2 regions of the Bradyrhizobium sp. SZCCHNR1017 genome follow, and region 1 is predicted to be linked to the other one. Evidence: predicted binding sites of a transcription regulator. Region 1 holds the regulator's gene; the other holds the start of a gene.
What was found. Region 1 encodes LexA, which represses DNA repair genes until DNA is damaged. Its sites were predicted from a motif close to TGTTCNNNNTGTGTTCNG; they were not measured.
Positions count from the first base shown of each region.

Region 2: a site for LexA is predicted at 9,516-9,533, ahead of QW863_RS03410 (single-stranded DNA-binding protein). Genes of this name have one in related genera too.

Region 1 covers NZ_JAUHIR010000001.1:850,822-863,102, reverse strand. The annotation lists gene QW863_RS04030 (glutamine--tRNA ligase/YqeY domain fusion protein) at 1-132, shown strand, start outside; gene QW863_RS04025 (hypothetical protein) at 163-375, opposite strand; gene QW863_RS04020 (ComEC/Rec2 family competence protein) at 518-2,809, shown strand; gene QW863_RS04015 (hypothetical protein) at 3,203-3,643, opposite strand; gene lexA (transcriptional repressor LexA) at 3,918-4,616, opposite strand; gene glp (gephyrin-like molybdotransferase Glp) at 4,822-6,033, opposite strand; gene QW863_RS04000 (alpha/beta hydrolase) at 6,165-6,974, opposite strand; gene QW863_RS03995 (LysR family transcriptional regulator) at 6,983-7,936, opposite strand; gene QW863_RS03990 (MBL fold metallo-hydrolase) at 8,021-8,953, shown strand; gene QW863_RS03985 (alpha/beta hydrolase) at 8,966-9,955, shown strand; gene QW863_RS03980 (HAD family phosphatase) at 10,540-11,169, opposite strand; gene QW863_RS03975 (alpha-hydroxy acid oxidase) at 11,215-12,281, opposite strand, start outside.
Region 2 covers NZ_JAUHIR010000001.1:725,053-737,333, forward strand. The annotation lists gene queA (tRNA preQ1(34) S-adenosylmethionine ribosyltransferase-isomerase QueA) at 1-1,012, opposite strand, end outside; gene QW863_RS03375 (peptidylprolyl isomerase) at 1,152-1,616, opposite strand; gene QW863_RS03380 (peptidylprolyl isomerase) at 1,910-2,473, opposite strand; gene coaD (pantetheine-phosphate adenylyltransferase) at 2,542-3,036, opposite strand; gene QW863_RS03390 (hypothetical protein) at 3,330-3,587, shown strand; gene gyrA (DNA gyrase subunit A) at 3,636-6,380, opposite strand; gene QW863_RS03400 (LysR family transcriptional regulator) at 6,694-7,587, opposite strand; gene QW863_RS03405 (aldo/keto reductase) at 7,722-8,717, shown strand; gene QW863_RS03410 (single-stranded DNA-binding protein) at 8,858-9,355, opposite strand; gene QW863_RS03415 (outer membrane protein) at 9,818-10,573, shown strand; gene QW863_RS03420 (outer membrane protein) at 10,766-11,521, shown strand; gene QW863_RS03425 (outer membrane protein) at 11,785-12,281, shown strand, end outside.

The DNA of each region.
Region 1 (12,281 bases):
TCCGACGCGCCGATGCAGTTCGAGCGCCAGGGCTACTTCGTGCGCGATCCGGATTCGACGCCCGACAAGCTCGTGTTCAACCGCACCATCGGCCTGCGCGACACCTTCGCCAAGGAAGTCGCGAAGGGGTGAGGCAAGCGGGGACCGCGGGACGCGTGTGGCTCAGCTGATCGCGTCCTGCCCGGCCTCGGTCAGCGTCGGCACGCCATCGGTGAGTTCGACGAGGCCGCGCTCGGTGAGCAGCGAAAGATCTTCGTCGGCGACAGGGGACAGCGTCAGCCGGTGGGCCTTGATGTCCCGGAGAGTCCAGCGCAGGTGGATCGCCTTCTCGAGCGCGAGGTCGGCGAAGGGGTCTTCAGGGTCGTGGGCGTCCATCCCCTGAAAAGCACGTGCGGCGCAAAAAGTTCCCCCGCAGCGGCCGTGCAGATTTCCAGGATTCCCGTTCCGTTCTGCTAGGCGCGCTCGCGCAGCTTCCGGTAGCCTTTCCGCCCGTCGGGTAACGGGTGGTGTGGGGGCAATGGCGGAGCCGGTCAGGCCGCCGGGAGGGCGTCGCGGGATCGCGGGCGTGATGGCCGATGTCTGGCCGCCGCGCGGCGCGCTGGCCGGCGGCTGGCCCGCGATCGGGTCCGGTGCGTCGTCGGCGTTCGCCGCCCGCCTGAAGAGCTGGGCGGCCGAGGAGGCCGGGGCGGGCCGGCTGCTACCCTGGGTGCCGGTGGCGTTCGGGGTCGGCATCGCGCTGTACTTCACCGCCGATCACGAGCCCGTGCTCTGGATTGCCGCCACCACCGCGGCGCTGCTCGGCATCGTCGCCATCATGATGCGGCGGCATCGGCTGTTTCCGGTTGCCGTGATGATCGTGGCGGCGGCGTGCGGCTTCGCCGCGGCGACCGTCAAGACCGCGCGCGTCGCGCATCCGGTGCTGGCGCGGCCGTTGTATTCGGTGGCGCTGTCCGGCTTCGTCGAGGCGCGCGACATCCGCGAGCGCAGCGACCGCATCGTGCTGCGGGTGACGTCGATGGAGAGCCCGCGCAACGCCGTCACCATCGCGCGTGTCAGGCTCGCGGTGCGCAAGGGCGCGGCGCCCGAGGTCGGCAGCTTCGTGCAGCTCAAGGCGCGGCTGCTGCCGCCGATGGCCCCGGTGCGGCCGGGATCCTACGACTTCGCGCGCGACATGTTCTTCCAGGGCATCGGCGCCTCCGGCTTCGTGATGGGCGCGATCACGACGGCGACGCCGCCGCAGGCCGCCGGCTTCGGCCTGGGCTATGCGGCGGCCATGCAGGGTCTGCGCGATGCGATCGACGCACGCATCCGCGGCCGCCTGTCGGGCGACGAGCGCGCCATCGCCACCGCGCTGCTGACCGGCCGGCGCGACGCCATCACGCCCGATGTCAACGACGCGATGTTCGTCTCCGGTCTCGGCCATGTGCTGTCGATCTCCGGCTATCACATGGCGGTCGTCGCCGGCGTCGTGTTCTTCGCCGTGCGCGCGCTGCTGGCGCTGATCCCCGGCCTCACCATCAGCCATCCGATCAAGAAATGGGCGGCGGCCGCGGCGCTGGTCGCGGCGGCGTTCTATCTGTTGCTCTCAGGCGCGGAGGTCGCGACCCAAAGGTCGTTCTTCATGACGGCCGTCGTGCTGATCGCGGTCATGGTCGACCGCCGCGCCGTCACCTTCCGCACGCTCGCGGTCGCGGCGATGATCGTGCTGGTGGCGGCCCCGGAAGCGCTCGTGCATCCGAGCTTCCAGATGTCGTTCGCGGCAACGCTCGGCCTGGTCGCGCTGGTGCAGTTCGGCCTGCCCAGACTGTTCGCGACGCCGGACAGCTCGGCCACCCAGCGCATCGCGCTGTGGGGCGGCCGCGAGCTTGCGATGCTGTTGCTGGCCTCGCTGATCGCGGGGCTCGCCACCACGCCCTATGCCGCCTTCCATTTCCATCGCGTCACGCCCTATGGCGTGCTCGCCAATCTCGCAGCGATGCCGGTCGTCTCGGCGCTGGTGATGCCGGCCGGCCTGATGGGCCTCGTGGCGGCGCCGTTCGGGCTCGACGGTCCCTGGTGGACGCTGATGGGCCTCGGCATCGACTGGATGATCGCGGTGACGCGCTGGGTGGCGGCGCTGCCCGGCGCGGTCGGGCGCATCCCGGCCTTCGGCATCGGTCCACTGATCCTGGCCAGCCTCGGTGTCATCCTGATCGGCCTGCTGCGCACACCGCTGCGCTGGTCGGGCGCCGTGGGGCTCGTGGTGGCCACCGTGTGGGCCGCCGCGACGCCGCTGCCCGACGTGCTGATCGCCGGCGATGGGCGCGCGGTGGCGGTGCGCGGCCGTGACGGGCGTCTGCATGCGATGCGCATCGGCAAGGACGTGTTCGCCACCAAGGAGTGGCTCGCGGCCGACGCCGATGCCCGGCTGCCGGCGGATTCATCGCTCACCGATGGCGTCTCCTGCGACGAGGCGGGCTGCGTGGTCGCAATGGCCGACGGCCGATTCGCCGCCCTGACCCTGCGCGCCGAGGCGCTCGCCGATGATTGCGCCCGTGCCGCGCTCATCGTCACCGCGCGCGCCGCGCCGTCATCCTGCGCGGCGGCCGTCATCGATCGCGAGCGGTTGCGGCAGCAGGGCGCCTTGATGCTGGTGCGGCAGGGCAGGAGCTTCGCCGTCACGCCGGCGCGCGCCGGCGGCACTGACCGCCCATGGTGGCCGGCGCCCGCCGAGGCCGGCGAGTTCGACACGACGCTGACGCCGCGCGCGCCGGCCGTGCGGCCTCAGGACGCGACGCCGCCGGAGACGGAGCAGGGCGAAGAAGACTGAGTGCCGGGCAGCTCGAACGTGCCGAGATGATACTCGGTGTCGCCAGGTCCATGTTGCCAAGTCCATCGAACAGCGAGGGGCTTTCGGCCAGCGTGAACGCAGCGCGCGGATAGCGTTGCCAGATGGCGATGTCGTCAGCCGTGACCGCCAGCCATCCGAACTCAAGCATGTAGCAGTCGGGCTCGGTGATCCGGCCGGCCTTGTTCCAATCGATCTTGTTGACCACGGCGGCAGGCTCCCCCGGCACATCATGCCGGCCGAGGGATGTCGTTCCTATCCGATGCGATGCCGGGGCGTGAGGTTCGCCCGAGAGGACTTTGCGCTTGCAGAACCCAAATCTCCCACGGTCGAAAGCTCGCTCACGACCGAGAGAAATGCCGATGCGGAGACCCCTCAGGTGATGCTGATGCGGCGAATCGGTGTGGCCTGCGAAGGCGGCACGTCCTCGGCGATGTCCGGGCGTCGCTCCGCCGGCTGCTTGCTGACCGGCAATTGCAGCACGGTGACGCGCTGGCCCTCGCAGAGCTGGGTCACCAGCACGTGGCGGCCATCGGCGAATTCGATCGCGTCGTGATGGCGATCGGGAATGTGAGTCTCGATGCTGTTGAACTTTGCGACGCGCTCGCGGATCGTCCGGGTCCAGAGCCAGCGGCTGTCGTAGCGGACGTCCTCGGCGAAGGCCAACTCGGTGCCGGGCAGCATGCAGACTGCGACGGTCGGCTCGCTCTCCAGCGCGAAGCCGCGGGTGGCGGTGCCACGGAAGGTCATCGAGATCAACGTCTCGCCGACCTTGGCGGGACGGGACGCAACCGCATGGAGGCTGTAGTCACACATCGGATCGCTCCTCGTTGAGAGATAGCCGACCCACGCTCCCCCCGGACAGGCGCAGGCCTCTATCAGAGTGGACATCGATGGTGATGTTAGCGCGCGCTTCGCGGCAATTCTGCGCTGATCTGCATCGCGTGTGCCCGCGGCCGATCACAAGCGTTTGAGCATGCCGCGCTGCACATCATGAGGTGCATTCGCGCGTGACGTATTTTGCTGGGCAGCCTCCGATCGGCGGCGAAAGCGCGTGCGCCCGCCGCCCATCGACCGATCCCATTCGCGATCAGTACTTGCGGTACAGCCCGACCAGCTTGCCTTGGATCTTCACCCGGTTCGGCGGCAGGATGCGTACCTCGTAGGCGGTGTTGGCCGGCTCCAGCGCGATCGATGCGCCGCGTCGGCGGAAGCGCTTCAACGTCGCTTCCTCATCGTCGATCAGCGCCACCACGATGTCGCCGGTGTCGGCGGTCTCGTTGCGCTGGATCAGCGCCATGTCGCCGTCGAGGATGCCGGCATCGACCATGGAGTCGCCGCGCACCTCGAGTGCGTAGTGATCGCCGTTGCCGAGCATGTCGGCAGGCACGCTGATGGTGTGGCTGCGCGTCTGTAGCGCCTCGATCGGAGTACCGGCGGCGATGCGGCCCATCACCGGCACTGCGACCGGGCGCTCGCCATCGTCCAGCGCGGGAGTGCTGGTGCGCACCTTGCCGAGATTGCCCTCGATCACCGACGGGGTGAAGCCGCGGCGGTTGTTGGCGGCCTGTGACAGCTCGGGCAGCTTGATCACCTCGATCGCGCGGGCGCGGTTCGGCAGCCGGCGGATGAAGCCGCGCTCCTCGAGCGCCGTGATCAGGCGATGAATGCCGGACTTCGAGCGCAGATCGAGCGCATCCTTCATCTCGTCGAAGGACGGCGGCACGCCGGCTTCCTTGAGCCGCTCGTTGATGAACCGCAGAAGTTCGTACTGTTTGCGCGTCAGCATCTCGACCTGGTCCCCGGTTTGTTGTCGTCCGAGTCCAGGAGCTGCGCCTCGCGCACAAACCGGCTGAGAGCGCCCTGGAGTCGGACCGTCATCGCGTCGCCCGCAACATACTAAAAACAAATCATGAACGGACACTATATGTTCGATGTGTGTTCCGCAATCCTAAAAATATGATGAACAGACCGGGCTTTACCGGGGAAGCGGCTCAGTTCGGCAGGCGCAGGATCTCGCACGGGCTGCCCGCAGGCGCCTTCGGCGCAAACGCCGGCCGGATCACCACCGCCTGCGAGAGCGCGAGATTGCCGAGCAGCGACGAATCCTGCTGGCTCACCGGGGTGGCGACCAGCGTGCCGTCGGCGCGCTCTTCGAGCCGCGCCCGCAGATAGTCCTCGCGCGAATCGTTCGGCCCGAGCTCGCGGCCGAGCAGGGCGGTCTCGCGCGGCATCACGGCCTCGTCGCGGCCGAGCAGCCGCCGAATCAGCGGCACCAGGAACAGGATGGCGCAGACATAGGACGACACCGGATTGCCGGGCAGTCCGATCACCCTCATGCCGCCGAGCCGTCCGTGCATCATCGGCTTGCCCGGCCGCATCGCGATCTTCCAGAACGCCATCTCGACGCCCTCGGCTTCGAGCGCCTGCTTGACCAGGTCGTGATCGCCGACCGAGGCGCCGCCGGTCGTGATCAAGATGTCGGCCTTGGCCTCGCGGGCCCGGCGGATGCCGGCGATCGTCGCCTCCATCGTATCCGCGGCGATGCCCAGATCGATCGGGGTCCCGCCCTCGTTGCGCACCAGCGCCCGCAAGGCGTAGCCGTTGGAATAGACGATCTGGCCCGGGCCGGGCGTCGAGCCCGGCATCACCAGCTCGTCGCCGGTGGCGAGCAGCGCCACCTTCGGCCGGCGCCGCACCGGCAGCGCCGGATGATTCATGCTGGCCGCCAGCGACAGGTCGCGGTCGCTGAGCCGGCGCCCGGACTTCAGCAGCACCATGCCCTGGTGAAAGTCGACGCCCGCCGGCCGGATATGCCGGCCCTTGATCGCGGCCTCGGTGATCACGACGTGGCCGTCTTCGGCGATCGTGTCCTCCTGGATCACCACCGCGTCCGCGCCCTCCGGAACAACGCCACCGGTGAAGATCCGCGCCGCCTCGCCGGGTCCAACCACGCGATCGAACGGCCGCCCTGCCGCAACCTCGCCGATGACCTTCAGCCGCGCCTTGGCCTGGGCGGCGTCCGCCGCGCGCACGGCATAGCCGTCCATTGCCGACATCGCCTCGGGCGGCTGCGTCCGCAGCGCCGCGATGTCCCGCGCCAGGATGCGGTGAAACGCCTCGTCCAGCCCGACCTGCTCCTCGGCCAGCGGCTCGGCGCCGGCGAGCACCGCGGACAACGCATCAGACACCGGCATCAGGGCCATGAGAGTTCCTTCGGACGGAGACGGCAGATCGAATGAATCGCCTTCTAACCGAACGCGCACGGCGCGGCCAAGGGCCTAGGCCGCTCCCTGCGTTCTGACCGTCTGCTGTGGGCCGTTTCCGGGCCGCTGCCTCACGATCGCGCGAGAAAGTCTGCAATCAACCGCATGACCTCCTGCGGACGTTCCAGGCTCGGCAGGTGCGCCGTTCCGGCCAGCTCATGTCCTGACCCGTTCGGCATTGTTGCGGCGAGCAGCCTGCTTCGCTGCTGGATGTGAGGAAAGTCCAAGTCCCCCCAGATGACGAGCGATGGCGCGACGATCTCCGCGAGGCGCGGGAAGGCTGGTGCCATATCGAGAGTCGCGCCGGTTGGCGGCGCGCGGAGTGCGGCGGCGTTCTTCTTCAGGAACGTCTCGCGCGGCTCGCCGGAGATGCGTCCCTCGCGCTGCAAGGGACCGTCGACCCACAGATGCGCCTTGATAGCGCTGACCCGATCCCAATCCTGTGCGGCCTCGGCAGCGGCCAACGACGCCGTTAGCGCCTTGATCTCCGGTGGATAGACCGGCTCCGGCGCGCCGCTGATCGAAGGTGCGATCAGCACCAGCGATGCCATACGTGACGGATGGCGAAGCGCGAAGTCGAGCGCGATGCGGCCTCCTTGCGAGCAGGCAATCAGCGTCGCCGGCCGCCCCGGCGCGAACGCGTCGACGACGGCGAGCAGGTCCTCGACCGGAGAATGAGCTTCCTCATAGGCGACCGTCTCACCAAATCCGCGCCGGTCATAGGCGATCGCCATATGCGTTGCCGCGACGCCCTCGATCTGCGCGCGCCACATGGAGCGGTCGAACACTGCGGCGTGCAGGAAGACGACAGGGTCTCCCTGGCCGGCAACCTCGGCGGCGAGCCGCGCGCGGCCGGAGCAGACGTGATGCAGAGAGTTCATTTTGAATGCTATCCCGCAGCCGCGCGACAGGCGGCGCGCTCGGTCGTGTGCAGGATGTCCGCCACCATGTTCCGCAGCCAGACCGATGCTGCATCACGATCGAGCTGCAGCGGCCAGACCATCGAGACGGCCGGCAGCCGCAGCTTCAACGGCGCGGGACAGAGCGCCAGCCCAAACCGCGGCCCGTAGAGCTTCGCCATCCTGGTCGGTATCGTCGTGATCACCGGTGATGCGGCGACCGTCGCCAGCACGCTGAGGAATTCCGAGGAGGCCGAGACCACGTTGAGCTCGGTGCCGATCTCATCCAGCGCCGCCTCCAGGCAGCCCTGCAGGCTGTTGGTCAGCGTCACCAGCGCGTGCGGAAGCGACAGATAGTCGGCGAGGCTGATCGGCGTTTTCATCGCGATGCGCTTTGGATTGTAGACGCAGCTCAGAGCCTGCTCGAACAGGAATTGCGATCTGTGCCGCTGTGCCACGGCCTCGAAGCAGCCGACCGCAACATCCAAGGCGCCATCGTCGAGCAGCCGATGCACCTCGTTTCGCTCGGTCGGCCGGCTGAGCAGCCGCACGCCGGGCGCGGTTCGACGGAGCTGCGCCGCAAGTTCGGGGATCAGCAGCAGCTCCACCTCGCTCGAAAATCCCAAGCGGATGGTGCGCTGCTCGGTCGCCGGGTCGAACTCCGGTGCGGCGTGCAGCGCAGCCTGCATCTGCCCCAGCGCCGCCCGAACCGGCCCGGCGAGCGCCGCCGCCCGCGGCGTCGGTTGCATGATCGTGCCGACGCGGACGAACAGCTCATCCTGCAGCAGCACGCGAAGCGTCGACAGCGAATGGCTCATTGCCGGCTGCCCCACCTTGAGGCGCGCCGCCGCGCGCGTCACGCTGCGCTCCTGCATCAGCGCGTCGAATGCGACCAGCAGATTGAGGTCGAAGGAGCGAAGATCGAAGTGATCGATGGACTGCATGAGCTGGATCGATTTGAGGAATGTATGACCTAGTCCTAGATCTCGGCCCAGACAAGACCACCGTTCGGATCGAGGCCGCCAGACATGCAGGACATCACGACCTATCGCGTCGGAGACGCCACCATCACGAGGATCTTCGAGATCGGCCTCGATGCGGTCGAGGGGGAGTTTCTGTTTCCTGGTGTGGACGCCGCCAGCATTGCCCGGGAACGCGGCCGGTTCGGGCCGGGATCAGTCGATCCGCGCACGGGATCGTTGCGCCTGAGCATCCATAGCTGGCTGGTGCGGACGCCGGAGCGGGTGGTTCTGATCGACACCGCCACCGGCAATGACAAGGAGCGACCCGACGCGGCCGTCCTGCATCGCCTGAACGAGCCGTTTCTGGACCGGCTGCGGGCAGCCGGCGTCACCCCCGACGATGTCGACCTCGTCCTGATGACGCATCTGCACGCCGATCACGTGGGCTGGAATACGCAGCTTGTCGATGGCCGTTGGACGCCGGTGTTTCCCAACGCCCAGCACGTCTTCTCAGGCCGCGAGCGCGCCTATGTCGCCGCACTCTCGGCCGGCAACGGCTCGGACGCCGCAATCAGGGACGCAGCTGGGCTTGGCCCCATGCTGCATCCACCGATGCCAGGGGTCTACGAAGACAGCGTGCTGCCGATCGTCGAGGCCGGCCTCGCGCGCGAGATCGCGGTGGATGGCAGCGAGGTCGCCGACGGCTTCCGTTTTCTGCCGAGCCCCGGTCACAGCATCGATCACGCCTGCATCAGCTTCAGCTCACGTGGCGAGCGCGCGCTGTTCTGGGGCGACGTGATGCATCATCCGCTGCAGGTCGCGCGTCCGGACTGGAACTCGGTCTATTGCGAATTCCCGGATGCGGCGCGGACCTCACGCCGATGGGCGATGAACCATGCCGCCGAGATCGGCTCCCTCGTGTTCACGACCCACTTCGCCGAGTCCTCGGCCGGGCGGATCAGCCGCGACGGCGACCGGTTCGCGTGGCACTTCGCCTGATCCGAGGTGACCATGACCGAGAACGCAACGTCCTCCTCGCGCATCGTTTCCCAGCACCGCCTGATCGAAGGGCCGGTGTCCGATGTCCAGCTTCAGCTCATCAACAAGCGCCGGCATGACGTGCAACGGTTCTCGGCCGACCGTACGCTGGTGATGATGCACGGCGCCACCTTTTCATCCGCCAGCCTGTTCGACGTCGCGGTCGGCGGCGCCTCCTTCATGGATGTCCTGGCGCAGGCCGGCTACGACGTCTGGGCCGTCGATGCGCGCGGCTATGGCGGCTCCAGCCGGCCGCCAGAGATGTCGCGGGCGGCCGAGGAGGGATCTCCATTGGTCAATGCGCGGACCGCCGTGGACGATTTCGGCGCGGCAGTGGACTTCATCTGCCGGCATCGCGACGTCCCGCGGGCCAACGTGCTCGGCATGTCCTGGGGCGCCACGGTCGCGGGCATGTTCGCGAGCGCGGCGAGCGCGAAGCTCGAGAAGCTGATCCTGGTGACGCCGCTCTGGCTGTCCAGCGAGCCGCTGCGCATCGACGCCGGCGGACCGCTCGGCGCCTATCGGATCGTCAGCCCGCGCGCGTTCGAGGCTGTGTGGCGCGGCGCCGCTCCGGAGCAGGCGCGGGACAAGCTGATTCCGGACGGCTGGTTCGAGTCCTGGGCGGAGGCGACGCTCGCGACCGATCCGGACTCGCCGTACCCCGGCGCGATCCGCGCGCCTTCGGGCGCGGTGCAGGACGTGCGCGAGCATTGGACCGTGGACCAGCCGATCTACGATCCCAGCACGATCGACTGCCCGGTTCTCGTGCTCGCGGCGGAATGGGATGTGGATGTCCGCTTCGCGATGGCGCACGACCTGTTCGTTCGCCTGGTGAGCGCGCCATACAAGCGCCTGGTCGAGATCGGGCAGGGCACGCACATGATCCTGATGGAGCGGAATCGACGGCAGGCGTTCGACGCGGTGATCGGATTTCTGGACGAGCGCGTCGTGCCGGCGCGTTGATCGTCGCGGGAGACGGGCCGGATGGTGCCGTTGCCGGCCGTCGCATTTAGGATTCGCTTTTTCGGAAAAAGCTGCTATGCTGATTTGGTCCCGTGCTCGACAGGAGGGGCGCTTCGCGATCGTCACGGACGTGGAGCGCGGGATGCGGTGGCCGCGACGTGTCGCAGCGTGCTCTGATGGCGCGCGGACGAACGGCATGGCGCGGACGTGAAGTCGCGTGGTCCTGGCATCCCGACGCTGATGCCAAGCCGGCGGGTACTGATGATCCCGTCGGCGACGGTGGCCAACAAGCCGAGCACCGGGGAGATCGCGTATAAGCGTGAAGACCATCGCGCAGGGAATGCCGGATGTCGGCTGGACCTGTGGTGACTGCCGCCTGCTTTTTTTCTGCAGGCGGGCCATGGGTTGCGGCCTGCAGCCCGGCATTCCCTGCGCCCTCCGATTGGAGGAGGGTGAAATGAGAGCAGCAAAGCTCGGGCACATCGTGCCGCGAGAACAATTTTGCAGGAGTGGGCACCGTCATTGCGAGCGCAGCCCTTCAGAACGTCACGCCGCTGGCCATGACGCACCCTTGCGCGACGCGATCAGATCCCGAGCGCCTCCAGCGCCGCGGCGATGTCGGCCGTCGAGCGCACCAGCACCGCCTGCAGCCCGCTCGTCCGCGCGCCGTCGATGTTTTCAGCGAGATCGTCGAAGAAAACGATCCGCTCGGCCGGCACGCCGATCGCCTGCACGACGTGATCATACGCCTCGGCATCCGGCTTTCGCAGGCCGATCGACGACGACAGGAAGATCTCGCGAAAGTGACCGAGCAAGTCGGCATAGCGCGGCGAGAAGTGATCGATGTGCGGCTGGTTGGTGTTGGAGAAGGCATAGAGCGGCAGTCTCGAAGCCGCGCGTGCGAGCAGCGGGGCGATGCCCGGCATCGGGCCGACGAAGATCGCGTTCCAGCCCTCGAGAAACTGCGCGTCGGTGATGTCGATGCCGAGCTGCCGGCGCAGGTTGGCGAAGAACGCGGCATCGGAGACGGTGCCGCGCTCGTGCCCGTGATAGATCTCGTCGCGCACGAAGCGCGCGGCGATGCGCTCCGGCGGACAGCCGGCATGCGCTGCCCAGCGCGAGACCACCTGGACGAAATCGATGTCGATGACGACGCGGCCGAGGTCGAACAGCAGCGCGTCGGCGACGCCGGGGCGGAGAGCGGAGGCGGGCATGGGGCGGGTCGACGATGCCTTGCGTGGGACGGAAGCGGCGCCTCCTCAATAACGGTAGGGCTCGATGTCGACCAGCGGAAACGCGCTGACCACGCTGGGCAGGTTGGTGGCGGCCGCCGGATGCAGATAGGACGCGTTCAGCTCCGCGAACGAGGTGACGCCGAGCAGGCCGAGCGTGCGGATCACCTCGTCCTCCAGCAGCTCGAGCATGCGCAGGATGCCGTCCTCGCCTGCGGCCGCCAGCGCCCAGCATTGCAGCCGGCCAATGCCGACGAGATCGGCGCCGGCCGCAATCGCCTTGACGATGTCGGTGCCGCGGCAGAAGCCGCCGTCGACCATGATCCTGGCCCGGCCCTTCACCGCCGCGACGATCTCCGGCAGCACGTGCATCGCGCCGCGGCCATGATCGAGCTGGCGGCCGCCATGGTTCGAGACGTAGATCCAGTCGACGCCGTGATCGACGGCGATCTGTGCGTCCTCGGCGGTCGCGATGCCCTTGATGATCAGCGGCAGCTTGAACTTGTCCTTGATCAGCTTGACGGTATGCCAGCTCAGCGCCTTCTGATGATCGCCGCCGGTCGCGCGCAGCCGGCTTTCGCGCACGTAGCGCTTGGCGATGTCGCGCTCGCGCCGGCTGTAATGGGCGGTGTCGACGGTGAGGCAGAACGCCGTGTATGTGTTGGCGATGGCGCGGCTCACATAGTCCTCGACGAAGGCGTCGTCACCGCGGACATAGAGCTGGAAGATGCGCAGCGCGTCGGGAGCGGCCTGGGCGGTCTTCTCCAGCCCGGGCTCGGACACCGAGCTCAGCATGTGCGCGACCCCGAACCGGCCCGCTCCACGGGCCACGCTGGCGGCGCCTGCCGGATCGAAGATTTCGAGCGCACCGACCGGGGCCATGACCACCGGCAGGCGGAGCCTGCGGCCGAAAGTTTCGACCGAGGCATCGACCCTGGAGACGTCGCGCAGCACGCGCGGACGGAATGCGATCTCGTCGAGCGCCATCCGGTTCCGGCGCAGCGTCGTCTCGGTCTCGGCCCCGCCGATGATGTAGTCCCAGGCATTCTGGTTGAGCTGGGCTCGCGCCTTGCGGATGAACTCGTGAAGGTTCT
Region 2 (12,281 bases), 130 kb from region 1:
TCGCATGCGCATAGGCCGCGTGCATCGTCTCCAAGCCGGCGAAGGCTGAGACCAGCATGAACAGCGTCGAGCGCGGCAGATGGAAGTTGGTCATCAGGATATCGACCGCGCGGAAGCGATAGCCGGGCGTAATGAAGATCGACGTCTCCGCCTCGAACGGCGCGATCGTGCCGTCGGGCTGCGCCGCGCTCTCCACGAGCCGCAGCGACGTCGTGCCGACCGCGACGATGCGGCCGCCCTTGGCGCGCGCCTCGTTCAATGCGGCCGCCGTGTCCGGCGTGAGACTACCCCACTCCGCATGCATGCGGTGGCCTTCGGTGTCATCGACCTTCACGGGCAGGAACGTGCCGGCGCCGACATGCAGGGTGACACGCTGCAGCCCGACGCCGCGCTCGCGCAGCCGCTGCTCCAGCGTCGGCGTGAAATGCAGCCCAGCCGTCGGCGCAGCCACCGCGCCCTCTTTGGCCGCGAACATGGTCTGATAATCTGTCGCGTCCTGCTCGTCTGCGGGCCGCTTGCCGGCGATGTAGGGCGGCAGCGGCGGCCGGCCGAGATCGGCGATCGCTTGGTCGAGCGCGGGCCCATGGAACACAAAGGACAGCGTCAGCTCGCCCTCCTCGCCCTTGGCCTCGACGGTGGCGTCGAGATGGCCGAGCAGGCAGACCTTGCCCTCGTTGCCGAACCGGATCGTATCGCCTGGCGCGAGCTTCTTGGCGGGCCGCACCAGCGCCTGCCAGCGCGAGCCGTCGAGCCGCTTGATCAGGGTCGCCTCGATCTTCGCCTCGGTCTCGCGGCTGATGCGCCGACCGGACAGCTGCGCCGCGATCACCTTGGTGTCGTTGACGACGAGCTGATCACCGGGCTCCAGCCAGTCCGGCAGGTCGGCGACCGTGCGGTCGCGCAGGACACCGTCGCCCTGCACCACCAGCATGCGCGCGGACTCGCGCGGGCTCGCCGGGCGGAGCGCGATGTTTTCGGGGGGAAGATGGAAATCGAACAGGTCAGTGCGCATCGTCGTTCTGGGACGACCATCGGCCCTTCATTCCGGGGAGCGTGCGACAGCACGCGTCGCGAAGGATGAAGGCCCGACTGTCTGCCTCATGGTGCGAGACGCCTGCTGCGCACGCGCCTCACCGTGAGGATCGCAAAGTCTAAGCCGCGTCGGCGGCCATGTAGGCCTTCACGATCTTGTCCGGGTTCTGCACCGGCTCGCCGCGCTTGATCTTGTCGACGTTCTCCATGCCCTCGGTGACCTTGCCCCAGACCGTGTACTGCTTGTCCAGGAAGCGGGCGTCGTCGAAGCAGATGAAGAACTGGCTGTCGCCAGAATCAGGATTGGCCGCACGCGCCATCGAGGCGGTGCCACGAACATGCGGCTCGGCGTTGAACTCGGCCTTCAGCTTCTTGCCGGAGCCGCCGGTGCCAGTGCCCTGCGGGCAGCCGGTCTGCGCCATGAAGCCGTCGATGACGCGGTGGAAGACGATGCCGTCGTAGAAGCCCTCGCGGACGAGCTCCTTGATGCGCGCGACATGGCCGGGCGCGAGATCGGGACGCATCTCGATCGCGACGGGCCCCTGAGTGGTCTCGAGGATCAAGGTATTTTCGGTCACAGCCATTCTGGTCTCTCGGTTTTGTAGAATTGACGGGGGTCAGGACAAAGCAAATCCTGGGTCTGAAATGTCGCGGCGCCTTCCCATGTGCGGCCGTCACCCCTACTGACGGCAATCCGAGCACGACGAGGCCCGCGATGCTGGCCCAGAATAGACCCAATGCGCTTAAAGCTGAAGCCACCGGCCCTGTCGATGTGACGGGGCGGCAGAATCGCCATGCCTCCGCGACGTGGCAAAAGGTTCCTTAAGGCCCGGGGGAACCCGGGCGCGAGACCCGGGCATGCCCCCGCTCTGCCTGCCTACTTGATGTCCGAGGCGACCTGAACCTTCACCATCTTGTCCGGATCGGTGACGGCACCGCCCGACGAGCCCGGAGGCGCCTTCTTGAGCTTGTCGACGACGTCCATGCCCTGCACGACCTCGCCGATCACGGTGTATTGGCCGTTGAGGAAGGACGCATCGCCGAAGCAGATGAAGAACTGCGAGTTGGCAGAATCGACGCTGTCGCCCCGGCGCGCCATGCCCACGGTGCCGCGCTTGAACGGCGTGCTCGAAAACTCCTGCTTCAGGTTCGGGTACTTCGAGCCGCCGGTGCCATTGAAGTTCTGGCCGTCGCCGGTCTGCGCCATGAAGCCGTCCATGACGCGGTGGAACGGCACGTTGTTGTAGAAGCCCTCGCGCGCCAGCGTCTTCAGTCGCTCGGCATGCTGTGGCGCCAGATCGGTGCGCAGCTTGATGATGATGCGGCCCTTGGTGGTGTCGATGACCAGGGCATTCTGCTTGTCGAGGCCGGCAGGCAGCGACTGGGCCAGCGCCGGCAACGCGAACACGAGAGCAAAGACGAAAGCGAGAGCGCGGATCATGGCAACTCCGATGACATGAGACGATGAGGAGAGGAAGGCACCGCCGGAAGCGGCCGGTGCCCGAAGGATCACTTGAACTTGGCCTTGAGACTTTCGGCCACCGACGGCGGCACGAAATGCGAGATCTCGCCGCCCATGGCGGCGATCTGGCGAACCAGCGTGGCCGCGATCGGACGGACACCCACCGAGGCTGGAACGAACACCGTCTGGACCTGCGGTGCCATGGTCTGGTTCATGCCGGCCAACTGCATCTCGTAGTCGAAATCGGTGCCGTCGCGCAGGCCCCGGATCATCATGATCGCACCGGCCTCTTGCGCGGCGGTGACGGTCAGATTGTCGTAGGTCGAAGCCTCGAAGCCGCAGCCCGCCGCGGCTGCGACGGGACCGAAGATCTCTTGCGCCATCGCCAGCCGCTCCTCGGTCGAGAACAGCGGCTTCTTGCCGTGATGCACGCCGACCGCGACGATCAGGCGATCGCAGAGATGAACGGCCTGCCGGACCACATCGAGATGGCCGTTGGTGACGGGATCGAACGAGCCCGGATAGAGCGCAATGCGTTGCATGCGCCCGTCCTATACCGCCCGGAACAGGCCGGCAAGCCGCCGTCAGGCCCGCTGGCGTGGCTGTGATGGGCAAAGAGCGGCCGAGAGACCGCACCGCAATGAAATGGGTTGCGACACCGGGGAGCCGGAACTGTGGTCGGCTACCGCGATTGTTTCATCGGAACTCGGGACACGAAACACGCTCGCGCCGAGACGAAACCAATTCGCCCGTTCCGCGAAGACGTCTCGAAACCCGAACTGATTATCAAATCCTTAACGAACAACGGGCCGAACGGCCCGGACAGGGGACCGTCATGATCAAAGCGCTATCTGCAGTCGCAGCGGCCGGCTTGGTGGCTGCCGGCATCACCCTCCTGCCCGGCTTCGCTCCTCAGGTCGAAGCCAGCGTGCCGCGTCCGCTCGCCAAGGCGGACCGCCTGGACATTCGACCGATCGGCCGCGACTGCTCGCAGCAGGCCTGGCCGAACTTCGAAGCGGGCTGCCTGCGCAGCGCCGGAACCCGGGGGACCATTCGTGAGGCGCGGATCATTGAAGTCGACCGGACGCAGTGAGGAGAGAGCGAATAGCCCGAAACCTGATTCGTCCCTATTCGCTGCTCCCTATTCGCCATTCGCCGGCTCGCTGGCCCCGTTGCCGTTCTCGGCCTCCTCGCCGATATGCTCCACCGACACGACATGCTCATCATCGGCGGTGTCGAACACGATGACGCCCTGGGTCGAGCGTCCCGCGATGCGGATGCCGTCGACGGGGCAACGGATCAACTGCCCCTTGTCCGTCACCAGCATGATCTGATCGCCATCCTCGACCGGGAATGAGGCGACGAGCTTGCCGTTGCGGTTGTTGACGGACATCGCGACGATGCCTTTGCCGCCGCGGCCGGTGGTGCGGTACTCGTAGGACGAGGTGCGCTTGCCGTAGCCGTTGACCGAGACGGTCAGCACCACCTGCTCCTGCGCCGACATCTCGACATAGCGTTCCTGCGACAGCTGGATCGCGCCAGCGGCCGCCTCCTCGCCCTCGGTCTCGACCGGCTCCTCGGTGGCAGCATCGCCCGACATCGCCCGGCGCATCTTCAAGTACGCCGTACGCTCGTCCGAGGTCGTTTCGACATGGCGCAGGATCGACAGCGAAATCACCTTGTCGCCGCCGGCGAGCGCGATGCCGCGCACGCCCATCGAGGTCCGCCCGGTGAAGACGCGCACGTCGGTGACGGGGAATCGGATGCACTGCCCGCCCGACGCCGTGAGCAGCACGTCGTCACGCTCGGTGCAGATCTGCACGTTGACGATCTCCTCGCCCTCGTCGAGCTTCATCGCGATGATGCCGGAGCGGCGCACGTCGACGAAATCCGACAGCTTGTTGCGGCGGACGTTGCCGCCGGTGGTGGCGAACATCACGTCGAGATTGGCCCAGGAGGATTCATCCTCCGGCAGCGGCATGATCGTGGTGATGCGCTCGCCCTGCTCCAGCGGCAGGATGTTGATCAGCGCCTTGCCGCGCCCGTTGGGCGCCGCGATCGGCAGCCGCCAGACCTTCTCCTTGTAGACCTGGCCGCGCGACGAGAAGAACAGCACCGGCGTGTGCGTGGAGGCCACGAACAGCCGGCTGACGAAATCCTCCTCGCGGGTCTGCATGCCCGAGCGGCCCTTGCCGCCGCGGCGCTGCGCCCGATAGGCCGACAGCGGCACGCGCTTGGTGTAGCCGGCATGCGACACGGTCACGACCATGTCCTCGCGCTGGATCAGGTCCTCGTCCTCGACCTCGCCTTCCTGCTCGGCGATCACGGTGCGGCGCGGCGTGCCGAACTCCGCCTTGATCGCGGCGAGCTCGTCCTTGATGATCCCCTGCACCCGCGCCCGCGAGCGCAGGATGTCGAGATAGTCGTTGATCTCGACCTTGAGCTTGTCGAGCTCGTCGGAAATCTCTTCACGGCCGAGCGCGGTCAGGCGCTGCAGACGCAGGTCGAGAATCGCCTTGGCCTGCTCGAACGACAGCCGGATGGTGCCGTCCTCGGCGAGGCGATGGCGCGGATCGTCGATCAGCGTGATGATGGCCTCGACGTCGCGCGCCGGCCAGTCGCGCGACATCAACGCCTCGCGCGCGGTCGCAGGATCGGGCGAGGTCCTGATGACCCGGATGACCTCGTCGATATTGGCCACGGCCACGGCGAGGCCGACCAGGATGTGGGCGCGGTCGCGCGCCTTGTTGAGCAGGAACTTGGTCCTGCGCGTGACGACACGCTCGCGGAACGCGACGAAGATCGTCAGCAGGTCTTTCAACGTCATCGTCTGCGGGCGGCCGCCGTCGAGCGCCAGCATGTTGGCGGCGAAGCTCGTCTGCAGCGGCGTGAACTTGTAGAGCTGGTTGAGCACGACGTCCGGCACGGCGTCGCGCTTCAGCTCGACGACGACGCGGTAGCCGTCGCGGTCGCTCTCGTCGCGCAGGTCGGCAACGCCTTCGACCTTCTTCTCGCGCACCAATTCGGCGATGCGCTCGACCATCGTGGCCTTGTTCACCTGGTAGGGAATCTCGGAGATGATGATCGCCTCGCGATCCTTGCGGATCGTGTCGATCGTCACCTTGCCGCGCATCATGATCGAGCCGCGGCCCAGATGATAGGCCGAGCGGACGCCGGCGCGTCCAAGAATGATGCCGCCGGTCGGGAAATCCGGCCCCGGAATGATGTTGATGAGCTCGTCGATCGTGAGCGCCGGATTGTCGATCAGCGCGATGCAGGCATCGATCACCTCGCCGAGATTGTGCGGCGGGATGTTGGTGGCCATGCCGACCGCGATGCCGCCGGCGCCATTGACCAGCAGGTTCGGATATTTGGCCGGAAGAACCGACGGTTCCTTGTCCGAATTGTCGTAGTTCGGCTGGAAGTCGACGGTGTCCTTGTCGATGTCGTCGAGCAGCGGGATCGCCGACTTGGCGAGCTTCGCTTCGGTGTATCGGTAGGCGGCCGGCGGATCGCCGTCGACGGAGCCGAAATTGCCCTGGCCGTCGATCAGCGGCACGCGCATCGAGAAGTCCTGCGCCATGCGCACCATGGCGTCGTAGATCGACTGGTCGCCATGCGGATGGTATTTACCGATGACGTCACCGACCACGCGCGCGGACTTGACGTATTTCTTGTCGGGCGTGTGCCCCTGCTCGTACATCGAATAGAGGATGCGCCGATGCACCGGCTTCAGGCCGTCGCGCGCATCGGGCAGCGCTCGCGACACGATCACGCTCATCGCGTAATCGAGGTAGGAGCGCTTCATCTCATCGAGGATGGAGACGGGACGAATGTCGGAAGGTCCGCCCGGCTCGCCGGGCTTCTCATCTTCTTTATCGGACAAAGGGGATACCGGTCGGTTTTGACACGCGAAAATCGCTTGGAATCATATAGCGCATCGCGTCACGGCAGGCCACCCCTTGACGCACCGGCAAGACGGATTTTTTGGCCGCATTTCCAGCGACTTAACGAGGTCTTACGCTGCGACCGACGGTGCCCCGGACGCCCCCCCGCGGACTGGACTTCAGCCGTGCCGCCGCACTTGTTTTCCCGCCTCAGCGCCGCAGTTGCAGAGAGACTGCCAGCGGCGCGCGAGAGCCGTTGATTCTTCAGCAAAATCCGTTTGTCCGGCGAAACGATCTCGCGAACCGGGCTCGTCATGTGCGATAGCGCAGCGCGTCGACCAGCACCGTGAACGCGGATGTGGGCTGCCGGCGGCTGGGAAAATACAGATGATAGCCGGCAAACGGCGCGCACCAGTCTTCCAGGACGCGAACGAGCTTGCCTCGCGCAAGGTCGTCCCGGACCTGATCCTCGGGCAGATAAGCGAGCCCGAGCCCGGCGCGCACCGCGTTCATGCGCATCGCGATGTTGTTGAACACCAGTTGCCCGTCCACGCGCACCTTCAGCGCGCGTCCACGCTTTTCGAACTCCCACGCATAGATCCCGCCCAGGGTCGGAAGTCGGATGTTGATGCAATTGTGGTCCGTGAGATCCTGCGGCTTCCTTGGCCGCGACCGCACGGCGAAATAGGCCGGTGAGCCGACCACGGCCATGCGCAGGTCCGGCCCGATCCTGACGGCGATCATGTCCTTGGCGACCTGCTCGCCGAGGCGGACACCCGCATCGAATCTCTCGGCGACGATATCGGTCAGTCCATAGTCGGTCACGACCTCGACCTTGATGTCGGGATACAGCGGAAGCAGCTTTTTCAGCGCCGGCCAGAGCACGGAGTCCGCGGCATGCTCTCCCGCCGTGATCCGGATCGTGCCGGCGGGCCTGTCGCGCAATTCCCTCAACCCCGCCAGTTCCGTTTCGATCTCATCGAACCGGGGTCCGATGCTCCGCAGCAGACGTTCACCGGCGGCCGTCGGGGCGACGCTGCGCGTCGTGCGCGCCAGCAGCCGCACGCCGAGCCGGGCCTCCAGATTGCGAAGGGCATGGCTGAGCGCCGACTGGCTGACGCCGAGCCTGGCAGCCGCCCGCGTGAAGCTTCCCTCCCGGGCGACAGCGAGGAAACCAAGGACGTCGTTCAGGTTCTCGCGCAGCATTCATGATTCCATTTCATAAAAGTATGCGCATTCTAGCCTCTAATGTTATCGCGGTCACAGCCTTAGGTTCAGCCCGGACGGCAAGGTTGACGACGCGTGATGCCGGCGTTGACCGGGACGGACAGGAGAACCGGATGAAGAAGAGAACCCTGGGCAAGAGCGGCCTCGAAGTGTCGGCCATCGGCTTCGGCTGCATGGGCCTGAACTTCGGCTACGGTCACGCGCTCGAGAAGGACGACGCGGTCAACCTTATCCGCGCCGCCTTCGATCGCGGCGTGACATTTTTCGACACCGCCGAAATCTATGGACCGTTCACGAATGAGGAGCTGGTCGGCGACGCCCTGGCTCCCGTTCGGGACAAGGTGGTCATCGCCACCAAGTTCGGCTTTGCGATCGACCCGGCGACCGGCCGGTCATCAGGGATGAACAGCCGCCCCGAGCGCATTCGCGCGGTCGCGGAGGCATCCCTGAAGCGGCTCAAGACCGATCGCATCGATCTGTTCTATCAGCACCGCGTCGATCCGGACGTGCCGATCGAGGACGTCGCCGGCGCGGTCAAGGATCTCATCGGGCAAGGCAAGGTCAGGCACTTCGGCCTGTCCGAGCCCAGCGCCCAGACCGTACGGCGCGCGCATGCCGTCCAGTCCGTTGCCGTGCTCCAGAACGAGTATTCGCTGTGGACCCGAGGTCCCGAGAGCAACGGCATCATTCAGGCATGCGAGGAGCTCGGCATCGGCCTGGTGCCCTATAGTCCCCTGGGAAAAGGCTTTCTGACCGGCGCGATGAACGAGACGACCACGCTGGCCGACAACGACTTCCGCAGCACCCTGCCGCGCTTCACGCCCGCGGCGATGAAGGCCAACCAGGCGCTGGTCGATCTCCTCAAGCAGATCGCCGAACGCAAGGCATCCACGCCGGCCCAGATCGCGCTCGCCTGGCTGCTCGCGCAAAAGCCGTGGATCGTTCCCATTCCGGGCACGACCAAGCTCCATCGCCTCGACGAGAATCTCAAGGCCGCCGACGTCGAGCTCACTGCGGACGATCTCGCCCAGATGGAGCAGGCCGCAGTTGCGATCAAGGTTGAGGGAGAACGCTATCCCCCGCACCTGATGGCGACAACAGGGCGGTAGAACCCCTCTCCCACATCACCGGGCACTCCCATCGTGAGCGCCCGAAACCACCTGGAGGCGACGCGCCGCCGGCGGCGCGTACACCCCACAGCTTCACCGAGATCGCGCCTTCTCCTTCACACCAAGGCGCGCCCTGAATTTCAGAACGGAATGTCGTCGTCCATGTCGCTGTTGCGTCCGCCACCGCCCGCCGAAGCAACCGCGCGGCGCGGCGGCGCCATCGACGGACCGCTGCTGCCGAAATCACCGCCACCCATGTCATCGGAGAAGCTGCCGCCACCGCCGCCCCGGCCATCGAGCATCGTCAGGGTGGAGTTGAAGCCCTGCAGCACGACCTCGGTCGAGTACTTCTCGACACCGCTCTGATCGGTCCATTTGCGGGTCTGCAGCGCGCCCTCGATGTAAACCTTGGCGCCCTTCTTCAAATACTGCTCGGCGACCTTGCAAAGACCTTCGTTGAAGATCACCACGCGGTGCCACTCGGTCTTTTCCTTGCGCTCGCCTGTCGCCTTGTCGCGCCACGTTTCCGACGTCGCAATGCTCAGATTGGCGATCGGCCGCCCATCCTGCGTGCGCCGGATCTCGGGGTCCTTGCCGAGATTGCCGACCAGAATCACCTTGTTCACACTACCCGCCATCACCACTCTCCCGCGGTTCTCGATCATCGGACCGGCCGTCCACACCGGCCTCACGGCGTCCGGTGGCTAACCCTTCCTCTCGCGGCGGACCCTATACGGTTGCCGCGCGGTCCACCCGCCCTGTCCATTGCTTATCCACATATAGCAGGCGGAAGGCCATTGTTCCAGTTTTGTTCGCGCGCATATGTCTACAACCGTGCGTCGAGTTCCACGGAACTCGATGGAACCGCAAGTTCTCGCAATGGAACCCGGAAAAAGTTCCCTTATTCACGAAAAAGGGATTAACTTTCATTAAGTTAGCCGGCCTCACTTCCTCCTCGGCTGTGGCTTTTGGGAGACGGTATCCAGGGTTGAATCGCGTATATTTGAGGATGGATTGGGGCCGCAAGCGTGGTCGCACCAACTTCACAGACGAGCGTCTCCGGGGACCATTTTGGAGACGCCCAACGCGGGAGACTTGGGATGAAACGAATTTTTCTCGGAGCTGTCAGCTTGATGGTTTTGGGGGCGCTGACGCCGGCGGGAGCCGCCGATCTCGCCGCCCGCCCGTACACGAAGGCCCCGGTGATGGCGCCGGCGCCGCTTCCGACCTGGGCCGGCTTCTACCTCGGCCTGCAGGGCGGCGGCGGCTGGGGCCGCAGCAACGAGACCTTCTTCGGGGCGCCGAATACGGCGATCTTTGCCGGCACCCAGAACTATGACACCAGCGGCGGCTTCGTCGGCGGTGTGGTCGGCTACAACTGGCAGGTCGACAACATCGTGTTCGGTCTCGAGGGCGACTATCACTGGGCCGACATCAACGGCCGGTCGGGCGTCGTCAACGCCGGTCTCGGCGATACCTACTTCACTAGGCTGCGCGGCTTCGGCGACATCAAGGGCCGCCTCGGCTGGGCTGCGGGTCCGGCGCTGTTCTTTGTCAGCGGCGGCGCTGCCGTCGGCGATCTCCAGCACCGCTACGACGCGGCGCTCAATGGTGGCGCGGCCAATAGCTTCGCTCAGAACAACTGGCGCTGGGGCTGGACGATCGGTGCCGGCGCCGAGTACATGTTCGCGCCGAACTGGTCGGCCAAGGTCGAATACAACTATCTCGACTTCGGCAAGAGCTCGATTCAGTACAGCGCGGTTCCGACCAACCGCTCCGAGTGGAGCGACACCGTGCACACCGTCAAGGCGGGCGTCTCCTATCACTTCGGCGGCCCGATCGTGTCGCGCTACTGATTGCACGCAAAAAGCGAATATGTCGAAAGGCCGGCCTCGCGCCGGCCTTTTTTGTGTGCCAGAACCGGCACTTGCCGAGCCGTTGTGTCCTTTGGGTGACGGCTTTTTACGGCGGAAGGAGCTATCAACGTCCGGCGGGTGGGCGTTGGTGAGAGCGTGCGTGCGGGCGTCGGACGTGGTTTGGGGAATGCGATGAGAAGGCTGTTGCTGGGGGCGACAACTTCGCTGGCGCTGGGGATTGCGCCGGCCATCGCTGCCGATCTGCCCGCGCGCACCTTCACCAAAGCGCCTGCGATGATCACGACGATCTATGATTGGAGTGGCTTCTATATCGGCCTGAATGCCGGCGGCGCAGCGGCCCGCACCTGCTGGACCAACAAGGTCAGCTTTGCCGGCGTGGCCGCAACCAACGCGGAAGGCTGCCATGATGCGACCGGCGCGCTGGCGGGCGGCCAGATCGGCTATCGCTGGCAGGCTGGCGGCTGGGTGTTCGGCATCGAAGGTCAAGGCAACTGGGCCAACCTCAAGGGCAGCAACACCAGCCAGTTCGCCCCGGCCGTGACCAACCAGACCAAGATCAACGGCATCGGCGTGTTCAGCGGCCAGATCGGCTATTCCTGGAACAACGTGCTCTGGTACGTGAAGGGTGGCGCCGCGGTCGCGGGTGAGAAGTACAACGGCCTCTCCACGGCCACGGGTGTGGTGCTCGACCAGTCCAGCGCCACGCGCTGGGGGGCTGCGGTCGGGACTGGTGTCGAGGTCGGCTTCGCCAAGAACTGGTCGGTCGCAGCCGAATACGAGCACCTGTTCATGGGCAACCGCACCCTCGGCTTCTCGGGTGTTCCCCTTGGAGCTGCGGGCCGGACCGATGCGGTCGGCCAGGACGTCGACATGGCGACGGTCCGCGTGAACTATCGCTGGGGCGGTCCCGTCGTTTCCAAGCACTGACCCTCGAGGGCTGACACTCGGGATCTCACGCGGCGGCGCTTGCCCGGCCTGTCGTCACTCACGCTGTGACACAGCTCCCCCGTCGGCACTGGCAGTCGCCGTCTTTACCCGCGCTTAAGCACGATCGGCACATCCCGCCACGCGGCTCGTCCCGGTCACGAGTTTGGAAAGCAGTCTCCCTTACAACCAGCCACAGGCCACCTTCGCGTGGGCCCGGATCGGAGGGATCCGGAGCGTGGTGTATTGGGACTGGGGAGAGACGAATGCAGAAGACGACCTTGATCTTGACCGCCAGCGCCGCGGCGCTGGGGCTGGCGCCGGCCTCAGCGGCCGACTTCGCGACGCGCCCTTACAGCAAGGCGCCGCCGCCGGCCTATGTCACGCCGCTGCCGAACTGGGCCGGATTCTACCTCGGCGTCAATGGCGGCGCCGACTGGAGCCACAATTGCTGGACGCTCAATCGCGTCGGCGGCGTGCCGGTGGTGCCGACCCAGTCCGAAGGCTGCCACAACGCCTCGAGCGGCCTGGTCGGCGGCCAGGTCGGCTATCGCTGGCAAGCGGCGAGCTGGGTGTTCGGCGTCGAGGCCCAGGGCGACTGGACCGACCTGAAGTCGTCCAATGCGAGCACGGCTGCGCTGGCCGCGGGCATCACCAACACCACCAAGACCGATGCGATCGGCCTGTTCACCGGCCAGGTCGGCTACGCCTGGGGCAACGTGCTCTGGTACGTGAAGGGCGGTGCCGCCGTCACCCACAACAA